DNA from 2 places in the Desulfofundulus sp. TPOSR genome. Region 2 is predicted to be linked to the other one. Evidence: predicted binding sites of a transcription regulator. Region 2 holds the regulator's gene; the other holds the start of a gene.

Region 1 (8,289 bases), on a different contig from region 2:
GGTAGCCAGATCAGCCAGGGAAGCGGCCAGGAAAACCGTCAACCACCGGGGCAGGCCAAGCCGCTGCCCGGCCCGGAAGAGTCCGTAGGCCACCAGGGGCCCCACCACAGCCATGGAGAAGGTATTGGCCCCCAGGGTGGTTAAACCACCGTGGGCCAGCAGCAACGCTTGAAAAAGCAGGACAATACAGCCCAGTACACTCATCACCGCAGGTCCGAAAAGCATGGCCCCCAGGCCTACACCGGTGGGATGGGAACAGCTGCCGCTAACGGAAGGTAGTTTTAAGGCCGAAAGCACAAACGCAAAGGCACCGGCCAGACCCAGCAGCATCTTTGTTCCCGGGCTGGCCTTGACCACCTTTTGAATGGAAAGGATGCCAACAATAAGAAAGGGCAAGCTCAAGACATACCAGAAAACACACCATCCCACAGGCAGGAAACCTTCCATTATATGCATGGCCCAGGCATTTTGCTGCGGGAAAATCATAAAGTAGGTGAACAATAAAAGCAGGGCAAGGATTCTTAAATGCACACACATGACCCCCTTTGGGAAAAAATACTCTTCAAAAACAAATCCCCCCGACCTCCACGGGGGGATAAACGCCTGTAGTCCGGGAACAAAAGGACTAGCCCCACCGCCTTTCCCGGTGTCGGGTAACAAGAAGTTGAATAGGCACGTCCTTTCTGCCGTCAGATCATCACCCTTTCAAGTTTTCCCCTTCCTTTGAAAGAGCTCCCCCGGCATTGGACCACACAGGTCGTTTTTAAGCTCTATCCCTCGGGATAAAGCACCTATTCTTAAAAATTGTCGGCTGAAAGTAAACAACCCCTGTCCGCAACGGGCACAGGGGAAAGACGGCTTACAAGCGGCTTCACCTCCCCATGGACCGTAGGTACGAGCGGTGAATTGGAACGGGCAGGTTTCCTGGCTCATGGATCACTGCCCCACCACGCCTTCCCAGCCCCGCACTCAGCCCTGCTTATTTCCGTTCTCCCTCACTTTATCTTTATCATCAGCTAACCTCAATCACAGCAGAATCAAATTAACTGAGTGCTGGACCAGTGGCTTTGTGTGGCGGACTCCCCATTCACAGTGGCGGCACCGCGTCAGATTTTCACTGACTTCCCTCTATCCCTGCCCTTTCCGGCAGGGAGCACCCGTCCACTTTATTCAATTGCCTAAATTATAGCACAACAGGTATACGCTGTCCAGAAGGATTGCCCGGAAAATAAAAAGTCCCCGCGCAAATAACGCGGGGGCTTTTCAATGTTCGTTTTACCTTACATTGGAGGCATGCCGCCGCCCATGCCGGTATCCTTTTCCTTTTCCGGCTTTTCCGCCACCAGGGTTTCAGTGGTCAGAATCATAGCGGCAATGGAAGCGGCATTCTGCAGGGCGGACCGGGTAACCTTGGCCGGGTCCACAATACCGGCTTCAATCATGTTCACATACTCGCCGGTCAGGGCGTTGAAGCCCATACCATCGGGCAGGGCCTTGACCTTCTCCACCACCACGGAACCTTCCGCACCGGCATTGTTGGCAATTTGCCGCAGCGGTTCTTCCAAAGCCCGGCGCACAATGTCCACACCGGTTTTTTCATCCAGGCTGGCGGTTTCAATATTGTCCAAAGCCTTGATGGCTGCCACATAGGCCACACCGCCACCGGAAACAATACCTTCCTCCACGGCAGCCCGGGTGGCGTTCAGGGCGTCCTCAATGCGCAGCTTCTTCTCCTTCATTTCAGTTTCAGTGGCTGCGCCAACCTGGATGACCGCTACGCCGCCGGCCAGCTTGGCCAGACGCTCCTGCAGCTTCTCCCGGTCAAAGTCGGAGGTAGTTTCTTCGATTTGCTTCTTGATGGAGGCGATCCGGGCATTAATCTTGTCCTGGGAACCGGCACCGCCGACAATAATGGTTTCTTCCTTCTTCACCCGTACCTTGGAGGCCCGACCGAGCATGTCGATGGTGGCCTTGTCCAGCTTGAGGCCCAGCTCTTCGCTGATTACGGTACCGCCGGTAAGAATGGCGATATCCTCCAGCATAGCCTTGCGCCGGTCACCAAAGCCAGGAGCCTTGACGGCCACGCAGGACAGAGTGCCGCGCAGCTTGTTCAGCACCAGGGTAGCCAGAGCCTCACCTTCCACATCCTCGGCAATGATCAACAGCGGTTTGCCCGCCTGCACGATCCTTTCCAGAATGGGCAGCAGGTCGGCCACGGCGCTGATCTTCCGGTCGGTAATGAGGATGTAGGGATCGTTGAGGGTGGCCTCCATCTTCTCGGTATCGGTGATCATGTACGGGGATATGTAACCCCGGTCGAAATTCATCCCTTCCACCACTTCCAGGGTGGTGCCGATACCCTTGGATTCCTCGACGGTAATTACACCGTCCTTGCCCACCTTTTCCATGGCTTCAGAGATCAATTCGCCGATGGACGGGTCGTTGGCCGAAATGGAAGCTACCTGAGCAATGGCAGCCTTGCTTTCCACCGGTTTGGCGGCTGCCTTGATGGCCTCTACGGCTTTATCTACCGCCTTTTCAATGCCCCGCTTGATAATCATCGGGTTGGCGCCGGCAGCCACGTTCTTCAAACCTTCCCGGACAATGGCCTGAGCCAGTACAGTAGCAGTGGTGGTACCATCGCCGGCCACATCGTTGGTCTTGGTGGCTACTTCTTTAACCAGCTGGGCACCCATATTTTCAAAGGGATCGGTCAATTCAATTTCCCGGGCAATGGTCACACCGTCGTTGGTGATCATGGGAGAACCAAACTTCTTCTCCAGCACCACGTTGCGGCCCTTTGGTCCCAGTGTAACCCGTACCGCTTCAGCCAGGGCATTGACGCCCCTTTCCAGGGCACGGCGCGCGTCTTCCCGGAAAATAATCTCTTTACCAGCCAATTTCCTCGACCTCCTTAGATATTTTGATCACGCGTTCCAGAGCACCGGTTACTTTTACTTTTCAATAACCCCAAGGATGTCAGCTTCACGCATGATCAGATACTCTTCATCATCTATCTTGACCTCGTTGCCGGCATATTTGGAGAACAAAACCCTGTCCCCCACCTTGAGATCAATAGGTACACGGGTACCATTTTCCAGCAGGCGGCCAGGACCTACCGCCACCACTTCCCCCTCCTGGGGCTTCTCCTTGGCGGTTTCAGGCAGCACAATGCCCCCCTTGGTCTTCTCCTCGCTGGGCAGCGGCTTGACAACCACCCGTTCACCTAATGGCCTAATCTTCACCTAAAACCCCTCCTTTAAGATAAGAGATTGGTTTCCTCTATTGTTAGCACTCATTTAAACCGAGTGCTAATACCCAAGTACTATAATATAAAGGGGGAGTGGCAAAAAGCAACTTTTCTCAAAGGACCTAATCCCCCTTCTTAACCGCTCAAAGGAAATTACCTGATTTTATCTCGCATTTTCTCCCTCCATTAAGCTATTATCATGACTTCCTGTCCAAACATTTCTTAGCCTTTCTAGTAACATTTTCCCCATAAAAAAATGGTTTATACATGCAAAATAAAAGTTACCCGTCAGTCACGTTTTACACGGAAAAGCTCAATGATCCGGCCGTAAGCTTTTACCGCGGGCAGAACTCCCCTTAATCCGCCCCGCACTCGCCACCCCGACCGGTAAGTATTTCCAGACCATGGGCAAGTGCCGGCAAAATCACTTCCAGGCACTCCCTGACCGCCCTGGCACTGCCCGGCAGGTTGATGATGAGCGTTTGGTGACGGATGCCGGCTACGGCCCGGCTCAGCATGGCCCGGGGAGTCTTCTTGAGGCTTTCGTAGCGCATCACCTCGGGAATACCCGGCACCTCCCGCTGGATAACCGCCCGGGTTGCCTCGGGGGTGTTGTCCCGCGGGGCAAAGCCTGTACCCCCGGTAGTTAAAATCAAGTCCAGCTTCTCCTGATCGACCATTTTAATAAGTGCTTCCTTCAAGACATCCAGGTCATCGGGCACAATACGGTAAGACACCACTTCTCCCCCGATGCCGGCCACCATATCCCGGATTACCTGCGCGCTCTTATCCTCCCGTTCACCCCGGGACCCTTTGTCACTGGCCGTGAGAATACCTACCCGCCACATGGCCAACACCTCCATCCGTATGTAAGGTCGGGACACAAAAACGCTTGCAACACTGCCTTTACAGTTGAAGCAAAAAACCAGGAAAGATAAAATGGGTTTAATGAGTAAAGGAGGTTAAACCCATGGCCGTACCTGAAACCACCACCGTCATGGTGAAAAAAGTAACCGGCGACCGTATGGTGACCGTTGAAGATGAAGTGGCAAGGGAAGTTCCGGTTACTTTATTTTTAAACGACGAGGAACTGGTTACCCTGGTCTGTTCCCCCGGCAACCTGGAAGAACTGGCGGTGGGTTTCCTCTGCTCCGAAGGCATCCTCCAAAAGCGCACGGACTTAAAAGACGTCTTTATCCGGCCCGAAGAAGGACTGATCTGGGTGGAAACTTCCGGGCCGGTTCCCACCCGCCAGCATTTTTTAAAGCGTTACATCACCACCTGCTGCGGCCGGGGTCGCTCTTCTTTTTATTTTGTCAATGATGCCCGGGGCATATCACCGGTAACTTCACCCCTGACCGTAAGGGCCGGCGCAATCCTTGAGTTCAGCCGGGAGCTGGAAGAAACGGCCGCCCTGTTTCAAGCCACCGGCGGCACCCACAGCGCAGCCCTGTATGCCGGAAGCCAGCGCCTGCTGTTTTACGAGGACATCGGCCGCCACAACGCTGTGGATAAAATCTTTGGCCGCGCTTTTCTGGACGAGATGGAATTAAAGGATAAACTTCTGGTCTTCAGCGGCCGAGTTTCTGCGGAAATCCTGATCAAGGTGGCCCGCATGGGCACCCCCATCCTTATTGCCCGGGGCGCGCCCACCGACCTGGCCCTGGAAATGGCGAAAGAGACTGGTATTACCATAGTGGGATTTGCCCGGGGGGAGAGAATGAATGTTTATACCCATCCGGAACGTATTATTTTTCCCTAAAAACAACCCAGCTCGCAGGCTTTTATCTTGATGCCCAGGGCGTCGCACGCCGCGCCCACCACCCGGACCGGCACGTCAAGTTCCCCGGCCAGCCGGCGGGCCGCCGTACAGGTCAGCCGGCCATCAACCGCAGCCTGCTTCACGGCTTCTAAAACCCGGGGCTCCACGGAAATGTTTTGTTTTTCTTTCAAGCTTTTTACCTCCCTTGCTTTTTGACCGTCTTACGGGCAGATCAAAACCAGGCCCCACCACGGCCTGGTTTTAATATGTCACCTTTAAGCGGGAACAATGGCTCCCAGCTTGCATTTCGCCAGACATTCACCGCAGCGGATACACAGGGCCTGGTCAATGGAATGGGGCTCCTTTTTGTTGCCCGAGATGGCGCCCGTTTCACAGGCTTTAGTGCACATCTGGCAGCCCTTACATTTTTCCGGGTCCACTTTTAGGGCGGGAATTTCGACCCCGGCGGCCGCGGCCACATCTTTTACTCTGGCCCCCGGCGGTATTACAAGCTGCACGCCGTTTAAAGTAATAACCTCTTCTTTTTGTTGTTTTTTGGCTTCGGTCATCCTCTCCATCTCCCATGCAAAAGATTATATATATTCATAATTTCTACAAAGGACAGCCGATCCCTGCCACGGTGAATAAATCTTATGAACACTATTTCTTCTGCCTGGCCAGTTCCTCCTCCCGCAGGTAACGGCGCAACACCTTACCCACAATGGTCTTGGGCAGGCTGTCCCTGAATTCTACCTGCCGCGGCACTTTATAGGCCGCCAGTTTGCCGCGGCAGTACTGGATCAGTTCCTCTTCCGTTGCCGTCTCTCCCTGTTTTAAAACCACAAAGGCCTTCACCGTTTCTCCCCGGTAGGGGTCGGGTATCCCGGTTACCACGGCCTCCAAAACCTTGGGGTGCTCAAATAAAACCTCTTCAACCTCCCGGGGATAGATGTTATATCCACCGGCAATGATCATGTCCTTTTTACGGTCCACAATGTAGAAATAACCCTCCTCGTCCATCTTTGCTATGTCCCCGGTATAAACCCACCCGTCCCTCAGGGCATAGGCCGTCTCCCCGGGCATATTCCAGTAACCCTTCATCACCTGGGGTCCCTTGATACAAAGCTCACCGGCTTCCCCTGGAGGCAACTCCCGATCACCCGTTTCCGGGTCCACGATCTTGCACAGGGTATCCGGCAGGGGCAGGCCGATGCTACCCACCTTGCGTTTTCCCCGCAGGGGGTTGCAATGGGTCACCGGGGAGGTTTCCGAAAGGCCGTAGCCCTCCACCAGGTAACCGCCGGTTAGTTCTTCAAACTTTTCCGCCACCTCCACGGGCAAAGGCGCCGAGCCGCTGATGCAATACTTGATGGAACGTACGTCATACTTTTTAACCTCGGGGTGGTTGTTAAAGGCCACGTACATGGTGGGAACGCCGGGAAAAAGGGTGGGCCGGTAGGCATTGATACACTCAAGAACCTGGTTTATTTCAAAGCGGGGCAAAATGATCTGGGTGGCCGCAATAACCACCGCAAAATTCATGGCCACGGTCATACCGTAGACGTGGAAAAAGGGAAGCACCGAAAGTACCCGCTCCTGCCCGTACTGGCAGCCGGCAAACCAGGCCACCATCTGAAGGGCGTTGGCCACCACATTGCGGTGGGTAAGCATGGCTCCTTTGGGTATGCCGGTGGTGCCGCCGGTATATTGCAGTACCGCCAGATCCTCCACGGGATTGATCTTTACCACCGGCGGACTGGGCGGGGCACCGGCCATCATTTTTTCCGCCTGCAGGACATCCGGATCGGTCGCGCACTGCGGCTGGCCCAGGCTAAATAAAATTACGTGTTTTAAGGGAGTCACTCCCCGGAGACATTTAAGGCGAGGATATAGGGCGTCATAGGCAATGATTACTTCGGCCCCTGAATCCACCAGAAGGTGCTCCAGTTCCCGCTCGGTGTACATGGGGTTTACCTGCACCACCACCGCCCCGATTTTCTGAATGGCCATGTAGCCGACCACATACTGGGGGGAGTTGGGCGACATGAGGGCTACCCGGTCACCCTTTTTGACGCCCAAATCCGCCAGAGCAGCGGCAAACCGGTGTACCATACCCGCCAGGGTGCGGTAGTTGATCTCCACACCGGCGAAGATGATGGCTGTCCGGTCAGGCCAATCGACTGCCGCGCGTTCCAGCAACTCGGGCATGGTCTTATCCGGATATTCCAGGGTTGGGGGCACGCCTTCCTCATAAAAGCGCAGCCAGGGTAGTGTAACTTGCCGGGCCATGGAAATCCTCCCTCCTGACTTTAATAAATGATTATTCATTCAACAAAAATAGTGAAAAACCTTCTTTATATTTAAATTTTTTTGACTTGTTTAAACGGTCCTTCCCTCTTTGAACAATATTATTTGAAATATTAATTTAATAGAATTCCACCGTAACGTTCTTCCCCATTTCCTGTAAAATGCGGATCAAATCCCGGATGATATACTGCTTATAAACAAATATGGCCGGTATTTCCGTTTCAGGAAGGACCGGGTTTGCCGCCGTACCCACAATAAAATGCACACTGTCCGCGGCGAGCAAGATGGAAGCCAGCCGGCTGGCCCCGTCCCTCCCCCGTAATTCCTTTAAACTGGTTTTCTTTCGCAGGTGTTCCATGGCATTGACCAGTGTAACGGCACCTTCGGTAACCAGATCGATACCACCAATGGTACCGGCAGGTGGCACCCCGCCATTTCCGGAAGAATAATCTATTTTCAATTCCCTGCCCAATATCCGGGCCACGATGTTACCGGTGGTACCCCCACAGACCACTTTCATTCCGTTTGACCGGATCAGTTTATCCACCACCTCCACATCGTCGTGCACGTTCCGTGGAGGCCCGATTAAAACGGTCACGTGGCGCGGCTTGCGGATATTAATTACCGCCACGCTGGCGTCATCTGCCGGTTTTTCTCCGTAAATGCGATAACAAAGCTGGACAATTTCCTGAGCCCACTCCGTTGCACTCCTTGCCGGTGAGTACGTTGCTGCCAGGTACACCCCCAACCTGTGTTGATCCCACGTCATACTCAACGTCCTTCCCGCCCCCGCGTGGATGACCCCATCGGTAACAATGACCAGCCAGCTGTTCTCGGCAACCGTGAAATAACACTCCCGGATTAGCTTGTTGCCAATCACCCTCTCCTTTCTGTCCACACTGCACAAAGTGTTATTCATGCCAATATACGAGGGGGGATTTTCATACTCCACCAGGTAGCCCTGGCCGTC
Region 2 (8,289 bases):
AACACCCGGTCACCGGGCCGGACATCCGCCCACATCATAATAATGCCTAAATCCTTCGGGTATATGATGCCGCTTTTGCGCGGCATCTTTATTATATAGTTCGAAAGAGTGGGGTAAAAAACATAGAGTTTCTTACCCTCTGAAGTCTTGACAACACTGCCGGGTTCCAGGCCCAGCACTTCATCGTGTTCAATGTAACCCCAATATGTATTTAGGCGCTCTCCTGGAATCAGGCGCTGCAAAAATTGAACGCGGCGATCGGCGAAGATAACCAATTCTCCCTCCTTGAACGGCATAGCTACCACCTCCTGGCAGGTAATCCGGCTGGTTCATCGCCGCTCGTATCACGCCAAACATTTACCTCTGGCATTTTTATTTTATTTTATCACACGCTGAAATCCCAGCGGGGAATGGTGGTTCCTTTACCCGTACGATGCATCCGCCGGGAGGGGCTACCGCCCTGACTGCCATTTTGAATGGCCAGGGATATATGTTTGTTTTGGAACCGGTATTGCTTGGTGTGGTGGTGTTGCTTGCCGTCGCTCTGCTGGTACACTGGTGCCGGGGAGGCGGTTGTTATCCTACATACTGGTTTTAAGAAATTTTAAGGGGCAAATCAAAAGACTACCTGGCCGGTTTTGGATGGCGGGTGGTCTTTTTATTGTGAGGTATAAACCCGCCTTTATCGCTCAATACTGGAAAATGGGAAGTGATGCCATGGGTATCAGCTGGTGGAGGACGGTCATTACCCTGGGATTATTTCTGGGTCTGGTCATCTTCGGCCTGGAAGTTGTGGCGGAGGGGTATAATCAATTTCTTTTGCCCCCGGAACCCCTGCACCTGGGGCAGGCCGCAGAAGCTTTTGGGGGATATTTTCAAAAACCGGGGTTTGACCGTTACATGAACTTAATAAAGGAACTCATTATGACGTATCAGGACAGGCTACGTGCTTTAAGCACGCATAAGTAAAGCATCCTTTTCACCATCAGTATTTGATGTTATAATAAAGCTTTGAGAGATCTGGGATGGTGATTTAGTATGGGGAGAGAACGCATCCGCAATTTTTGCATAATTGCCCATATTGATCACGGCAAGTCTACCCTGGCCGACAGGCTTTTGGAATATACCGGAGCGCTCAGCCCCCGGGAAATGACCGACCAGGTGCTGGATCAAATGGACCTGGAACGGGAGCGGGGCATTACCATCAAGCTGCAGGCGGTACGCATTGCCTACCGGGCTGAAGACGGGGCGGAATACCAGTTAAACCTGATTGATACTCCCGGACACGTGGATTTTACCTACGAAGTGTCCCGCAGCCTGGCGGCGTGCGAGGGAGCCCTGCTGGTGGTGGATGCGGCCCAGGGCATTGAGGCGCAAACCCTGGCCAACGTGTATCTGGCCATTGAAAACGACCTGGAAATTATTCCGGTGATTAATAAAATTGACCTGCCTGCGGCAGATCCCGAAAGGGTCAAACGGGAAATTGAGGACGTAATCGGCCTTGATGCCTCCGGGGCCGTTTTGGTTTCGGCCAAGTTTGGGACCGGAATAAAGGAGTTGTTGGAAGCCATTGTGCGGCGCATACCGCCCCCCAGCGGCAATCCCGCTGCTCCTTTAAAAGCTCTCATTTTCGACTCCCATTACGACCCCTATAAGGGGGTTATTGCCTATGTGCGGGTGGTGGATGGCCACCTGGAAGAGGGTATGCACATAAAGATGATGTCCACCGGAAAGATGTTTGAGGTCAGCGAGGTGGGTATCTTTAAGCCGGCCATGACTCCCACCGGACGGCTGGATACGGGTCAGGTGGGATATGTGGCTGCAGGCATAAAAAATGTCAGGGACACCCGGGTGGGCGACACCATTACCGATGCCGCCCGTCCGGCGGCCGAACCTTTGCCCGGTTACCGCAAGGTCACGCCCATGGTTTACTGCGGCCTTTATCCGGTGGATACGGTGGACTACGAAGACCTGCGGGACGCCCTGGAAAAACTGAAGCTAAACGACGCATCCCTGGTTTACGAACCGGAAACCTCCGAAGCCCTGGGTTTTGGTTTTCGCTGTGGCTTCCTGGGGTTGTTGCACATGGAAATTGTCCAGGAACGCCTGGAGCGGGAGTACGGTTTGAATTTGATTACCACCGCACCCAACGTGGTGTACAGGGTTATCACCACTTCGGGAGAAGAGCTTTACATCGACAACCCGACCAAAATTCCCCCGGCGGGCAAGGTGGTCCGGATGGAGGAACCCTTTGTTACCGCCACCATTATGGTGCCCAGGGAGCATGTGGGGGCGGTAATGGACCTGGCCCAGGAACGCCGGGGCACTTTTAAAACCATGGAGTACCTGGGCGAAAACCGGGTCATGCTGGTCTACGACCTGCCCCTTGCCGAGATCATTTTCGATTTCTTCGACCAGCTCAAGTCCCGCACCCGGGGATACGCTTCCCTGGACTACGAACTGGCCGGGTACCGGGAAAGCGACCTGGTTAAACTGGACATCCTGATTAACGGCGAGCCGGTGGATGCTTTGACCTGTATTGTCCACCGGGACAAGGCCTATCACCGTGGCCGGCAACTGGTGGAAAAATTGCGCGGTTTGATTCCCCGGCAGCTTTTTGACGTGCCCGTCCAGGCGGCCATAGGCAGCCGGGTCATTGCCCGGGAAACCATTAAGGCCCGGCGCAAGGACGTGCTGGCCAAGTGTTACGGTGGCGACGTAACCCGCAAGCGCAAGCTTTTAGAAAAACAAAAGGAAGGCAAAAAGCGCATGAAGCAGGTGGGCAACGTAGAAATTCCCCAGGAGGCTTTTATGGCGGTGCTGAGCATAGAAGAGAGGTAAATGGGGAGTGAGCCCGTGGCCATCAGCCTGTACATTCACGTACCCTTTTGTATTCGCAAATGCCGGTACTGCGACTTTGTTTCCTATGCCTATGACCCGGAAGCCGCCCGCCGGTACCGGGTCGCTCTTTTGCGGGAAATGGCCCTGTACCAGGAGCGGCTAGCCCCGCAGGAGAGGCGGCTACAGACCATTTTCATCGGCGGGGGCACCCCCACCTGTCTGCCGGAGGAAGACCTGGCAGCCATTCTGGAAGGATGCAGCCGTTATTTTCAGTGGCTTTCCGGGGTGGAGGTGACCGTGGAAGCCAATCCCGGCACGGTGGACCTGCCCAAGCTAAAGGCTTTGCGCTACGCCGGTGTCAACCGCCTTTCCCTGGGGGTGCAGACCTGTTCGGACCGCTTTTTAAAATTGCTGGGACGGGTTCATGATTTTACCCAGGCGGTAGAGGCGGTGCAGCTGGCCCGCCGGGCTGGTTTTGACAATCTTAACCTGGATCTTATCTTTGCCATACCCGGCCAAACCATGGCGGACTGGCAACACTGCCTTGATAAAATTTTGGCCTTACAGCCGGAGCATATTTCCGCCTACTCCCTGCAAATAGAGGAAGGCACCCCGCTGGCCCGGGCGGTGGCTGAAGGCCGTGTCCTTCCCTGTGACGAGGAAACCGAACTGGCCATGTACCAGGAGGTGATCAACTTTCTGGCGGCCCGGGGTTACGAGCATTATGAGATTTCCAATTTTGCCCGCCCGGGCTACCGGTGCCGGCATAATTTAACTTACTGGCACAACGAGCCCTATCTCGGCCTCGGCCCGGCAGCCCATTCCTACCTGGGGGACGGGCGCTTTTATAACACCGGTTCCCTGGAGGAATACGAGGCGCGCCTTTTATCCGGGGAACTACCGGTGGCCGGCCGCGAGAAATTATCCCGGGCCACCATGATGGCCGAAACGGTGTTTCTGGGCCTCCGCCTTATAGAGGGACTGGATCTGGAGAAATTTGCAGCCCGTTTTGGGAAAAATATTGAAGAGGTTTTTGGCGAGCAGGTAAAAAAATTAAGCAGTTTAGGTTTGGTGGAAATATGTTCCAATCGCCTGAGGTTGACTTCGCGGGGTTTACCCCTGGCCAATGCTGTCTTCCGGGAGTTTGTGTTGCCTTGACAAATGTTCAGCCCGGTGCTATGTTTAACATAAAAGGGTTTAGCACTCAGCACAATCGAGTGCTAACAAAGGGGGTGTTAAGGGTGAGAATGGATGCCCGCAAGCAGGATATCCTTCTGGCCATTATCACCGATTACATTGCCACCGCTGAACCGGTGGGTTCCCGCACTATCGCCCGGAAATACCGGCTGGGCATCAGTCCGGCCACCATCCGCAATGAAATGGCCGATCTGGAGGAGATGGGTTATATTGAACAGCCCCATACCTCCGCCGGACGAATCCCTTCGGAGCTGGGATACCGTTATTACGTGGATTATTTGATGAAACGGCAGGAGTTAACCCCCGAGGAAGAAGAGTTGATCCGCAAAAGCTATCGCCAGAAAGTGCGGGATGTGGGAGAAGTAATTCAACGCACGGGGCAATTATTGTCCCAGTTGACCCAGTACGCCGCCATGGTGCTGCCGCCTAAAATCGGCACCAGCAGCTTTAAATACATTCGCCTGGTTCAACTGGGTCTCGAGCAGGCCATGCTGGTCGCCATTATGGATTGCGGTACCGTACACCACCGGATCATTGATATACCCAGTGGCATAACCTCCGAGGACCTGGAAACCATCTCCGCGGTCCTGAATGCCAAACTTCAGGGTCGCACCATGGACAGCATTAAGCTCAGCCTGGTGAAGGAAATTTACTTTGAACTGGTCAAGCATAAGCACATTATTGAGCTGGCCATGGAACTGTTGCAGGACAGCCTGACCAGGCAGCCGGAGGACAGAATATATCTTGGCGGGATCCTTAATATACTAAATCAACCGGAATTCCATAATGTGGAGAAGGTTAAAACCTTGCTCAGCCTGCTGGAACAGGAAAATCTTCTGTGCAATTTATTAGCTGACAACGTGGGCAAAGAAGGCGTTACCGTGCGCATTGGCCGGGAGATCCGCTGCCGGCAGATGAGCAACTGCAGTATGGTCGTGGCCACCTACCGGTTGAAAGGGAAGCCCGTCGGGTCTATTGGCGTTTTGGGCCCAACCCGCATGGATTACGCCAGGGTGGTCACCGTAGTGGAGCATTTGACCAAAAACCTTTCCCGCGCCCTGGAAGATCTCCTGGGCGGCGGGGACAAGTAAGGGGGAGCGGGTTTTGAGTCTCAAGCAGCAGGCCAGCACGGGCACGGAAGTGGATGAGCGGCTGGCGGCCCTGGTCACCAATGCCAACGCCGTTCGTGCCATTGCTTCGGCAGTAGAAGGTACCCTGGGGCCAAAGGGCCTGGATACCATGCTGGTGGATAAATTTGGAGAAGTGGTCATTACCAACGACGGTGTAACCATTCTCACCATGATGGAGGCCAATCATCCCGCGGCCCGGATGTTAATCAATATTGCCAAGGCCCAGCAGGAGGAAATTGGCGACGGTACCACCACCGCTACGGTAATGGCCGGGGCCATGGTTGGTGCCGGGGTGGAGCAGGTGGCCCGGGGAGTGCCGGTAGCCCGGGTTATTGAGGGCATCCGGGCGGGAGTTAAGCGGGGCCTGGAGGTTATGATGCAAAAGGCCCGGCCGGTGGCAGATCTGGACGACCCATTAATCTATCAGGTTGCCCTGGTGGCCGGCCGGGGGCACGAGGATATTGCGGCCCTGGTGGTGCAGGCAGCCAGGCTGATTGGCCGGGATAAGCTCTTAGACCGGGCCTTTCGCTTTTCAGACACCGTCGTGGCTGAGGAAGGGGCGGATAACCAGGTTTTTATGGGCGTGATTGTGAACAAGGAGCCCATGAACCGCCAGATGCCCCGGGAACTAACGGATGTTAGGGTGCTGGTAATTGATGATGCCCTGGAGCCGGAGGAAATAGAGGAAGAAGCCCTGGCCACCGAAGCCGGCTTTGCCCGTTACATGGAGTTGCAGAACCAGTTCAGGGAAAACATACAGAAAATTATTGACCTGCAGGTAGGACTGGTGCTGGCCGACCGGGGTGTCCATGACGTTGCCGAAGAAATGCTCACCGATGCCGGCATCATGGTCGTCCAGAGGGTGGCCAACAAGGAACTGCGCCGGGTAGCCGAACACGCCGGGGCGCGGATGATCAAGCGCACCGGGTTGAAAAAGGATTTTGAACAGATCAAGCAGTGCCTCGGCCGTTGCCGCCGGGTTTTTCATGATGAAAAGCTGGAACAGGTCTGGATTCAGGAAGGTGCCGGAAAGCCCATGGCTACCGTCCTGGTGGGTGCCGCTACCGCCGAGGTGGTAGGGGAAAGGGAGCGCATTGCCAAAGATGCCGCTTCGGCCATACAGGCCGCCGTGAGGGGAGGAGTTGTCCCCGGCGGGGGAGCTTTGGAGCTGGCCGTGGCCCGGGAAGTGGAAAAGGTCCGGGCTTCCATGCGCGGCATGACCGCCTACGGGGTGGATTGCGTGGTGGAAGCTTTGAAACGCCCGCTGGCCCAGATTGTGGCCAATGCGGGCTTCAACCCTCTGGAAAAGATTGGCGATGTCATGGCCGCCCAGGTGGAGACGGGGAATGATGCCCTGGCCGTGGACTGCGATACGGGTCAGGTGGCGGATATGTATGAGCTGGGAGTAGTGGACCCCGTTCTGGTGAAGACTTACGCCTTTAAAGCCGCCGGGGAGATTGCCGAAGCCATTTTACGGATTGATACCATCATCAAGAAACGGGAAGACAGGGAGGCAAACCCGAAACAGGAGACGGACTTATAACTGGCGAGGTGACGGAGATGGAAGAACAAAAAGTCCCTCAAAATATAGAGGCTGAGGAAACCAGGCCCGCCGGTGCCGTCCAGGAAAGCCCACCGGCAGGGGAATCCGGCAGTGAAGCCCGAAATACCCCTGCCGGTCAAGGCGGTTTGCCGGACGATGGGCAGCAGCCGGCGGGTGAATCCCGGGAGGAAGTTGATGTAAAGGAGCTGGAGCAACGCCTGGCGGAACAGACGGCCCTGGCCCAGGATTATTTCCAGCGCCTGGCAAGGATGCAGGCCGATTTTGAAAACTACCGGCGCCGCATGAACAGGGAGCGGGAGGAATGGTTCAAATATGCTTCCCAGCCCCTGGTGGCGGAGCTGTTGTCCGTACTGGATAACTTTGAGCGGGCACTGGCGGCCCGGGAGGAGGACCCCGCCCGGGTGGTGGCGGGGGTGGAAATGATCTACCGCCAGCTTAAGGAAATTCTTACCAAAGAGGGGCTTTCTCCCGTGCCAGCGGTAAATGAACCCTTTGATCCTGCCAAACACGAGGCAATTATGCAGGAAGAAACCGATGCTTACCCGGACAACACCATCATAGAGGAACTGCGCCGGGGCTACTATTTTAAGGACCGGCTGTTGCGGCCGGCCATGGTCAAGGTGGCCCGGGCTGTGTCCGTGCAGGAACAGCAGAAGGAACAGAACAACCACTCTAAACCTGAAAATGAAAAAGAAAACAAAGAGAACAACCAGACCAGCAGTGTCTGTTAAGGAGGGGAAATGATAGATGGGGAAAGTTATAGGCATTGACCTTGGTACTACCAACTCCTGTATGGCCGTCATGGAAGGCGGCGAGGTAATCGTTATTCCCAACGCCGAGGGAGAGCGCATTACTCCTTCTGTGGTTGGTTTCACCAAGACTGGCGAGCGCCTGGTAGGCCAGCTGGCCAAGCGCCAGGCAGTGAGCAACCCGGAACGAACCATCAGGTCCATCAAGCGGCACATGGGTACCAATTACAGGGTAAAAATTGACGATAAGGAATATACCCCCGAGGAAATCTCGGCCATGATTTTGCAGAAACTAAAGGCGGATGCCGAGGCCTACCTGGGGGAAAAGGTGGAGAAGGCGGTTATTACCGTACCCGCTTACTTTACCGATTCCCAGCGGCAGGCCACAAAGGATGCAGGTAGAATTGCCGGTCTTGAGGTGCTGCGCATTATCAACGAGCCTACGGCTGCCTCCCTGGCCTACGGTCTGGACAAGGAGGAGGACCAGACCATCCTGGTGTTCGACCTGGGTGGAGGCACCTTCGACGTATCCATACTGGAGCTGGGCGACGGCGTCTTTGAAGTGAAGGCCACCAGCGGAAACAACCGCCTGGGCGGCGACGATTTCGACCAGCGGATCATGGACTGGCTGATCGAGCAGTTTAAGAAAGAGACGGGCATTGACCTGCGCAACGACCGTATGGCCATGCAGCGGCTGAAGGAAGCTGCCGAGAAGGCCAAAATTGAACTGAGCAGTGTCACCACAACCAATATCAACCTGCCTTTTATTTCCGCCGATGCCAGCGGTCCCAAGCACCTGGACGTGACC

The links. Region 2 encodes HrcA, which represses chaperone genes, less so after heat shock. Its sites were predicted from a motif close to TGTTAGCACTCNNNNNNNNNGAGTGCTAACA; they were not measured.
Region 1: a site for HrcA is predicted at 3,287-3,317, ahead of groES (co-chaperone GroES). Genes of this name have one in related genera too.

Annotation. Positions count from the first base shown of each region.
Region 1 covers NZ_JAAOEF010000004.1:61,095-69,383, forward strand. Annotated here, with positions in the region: gene G7K71_RS16045 (energy-coupling factor ABC transporter permease) at 1-531, opposite strand, end outside; cobalamin riboswitch at 897-1,176, opposite strand; gene groL (chaperonin GroEL) at 1,281-2,900, opposite strand; gene groES (co-chaperone GroES) at 2,955-3,245, opposite strand; gene mog (molybdopterin adenylyltransferase) at 3,607-4,098, opposite strand; gene fdhD (formate dehydrogenase accessory sulfurtransferase FdhD) at 4,221-5,012, shown strand; gene G7K71_RS16070 (hypothetical protein) at 5,009-5,203, opposite strand; gene G7K71_RS16075 (4Fe-4S binding protein) at 5,288-5,581, opposite strand; gene G7K71_RS16080 (long-chain fatty acid--CoA ligase) at 5,673-7,301, opposite strand; gene G7K71_RS16085 (SpoIIE family protein phosphatase) at 7,438-8,289, opposite strand, start outside.
Region 2 covers NZ_JAAOEF010000002.1:292,775-301,063, forward strand. Annotated here, with positions in the region: gene G7K71_RS09965 (tRNA (adenine-N1)-methyltransferase) at 1-296, opposite strand, end outside; gene G7K71_RS09970 (HPP family protein) at 434-598, shown strand; gene G7K71_RS09975 (hypothetical protein) at 664-969, shown strand; gene lepA (translation elongation factor 4) at 1,039-2,841, shown strand; gene hemW (radical SAM family heme chaperone HemW) at 2,842-3,999, shown strand; gene hrcA (heat-inducible transcriptional repressor HrcA) at 4,083-5,129, shown strand; gene G7K71_RS09995 (TCP-1/cpn60 chaperonin family protein) at 5,143-6,711, shown strand; gene grpE (nucleotide exchange factor GrpE) at 6,729-7,463, shown strand; gene dnaK (molecular chaperone DnaK) at 7,480-8,289, shown strand, end outside.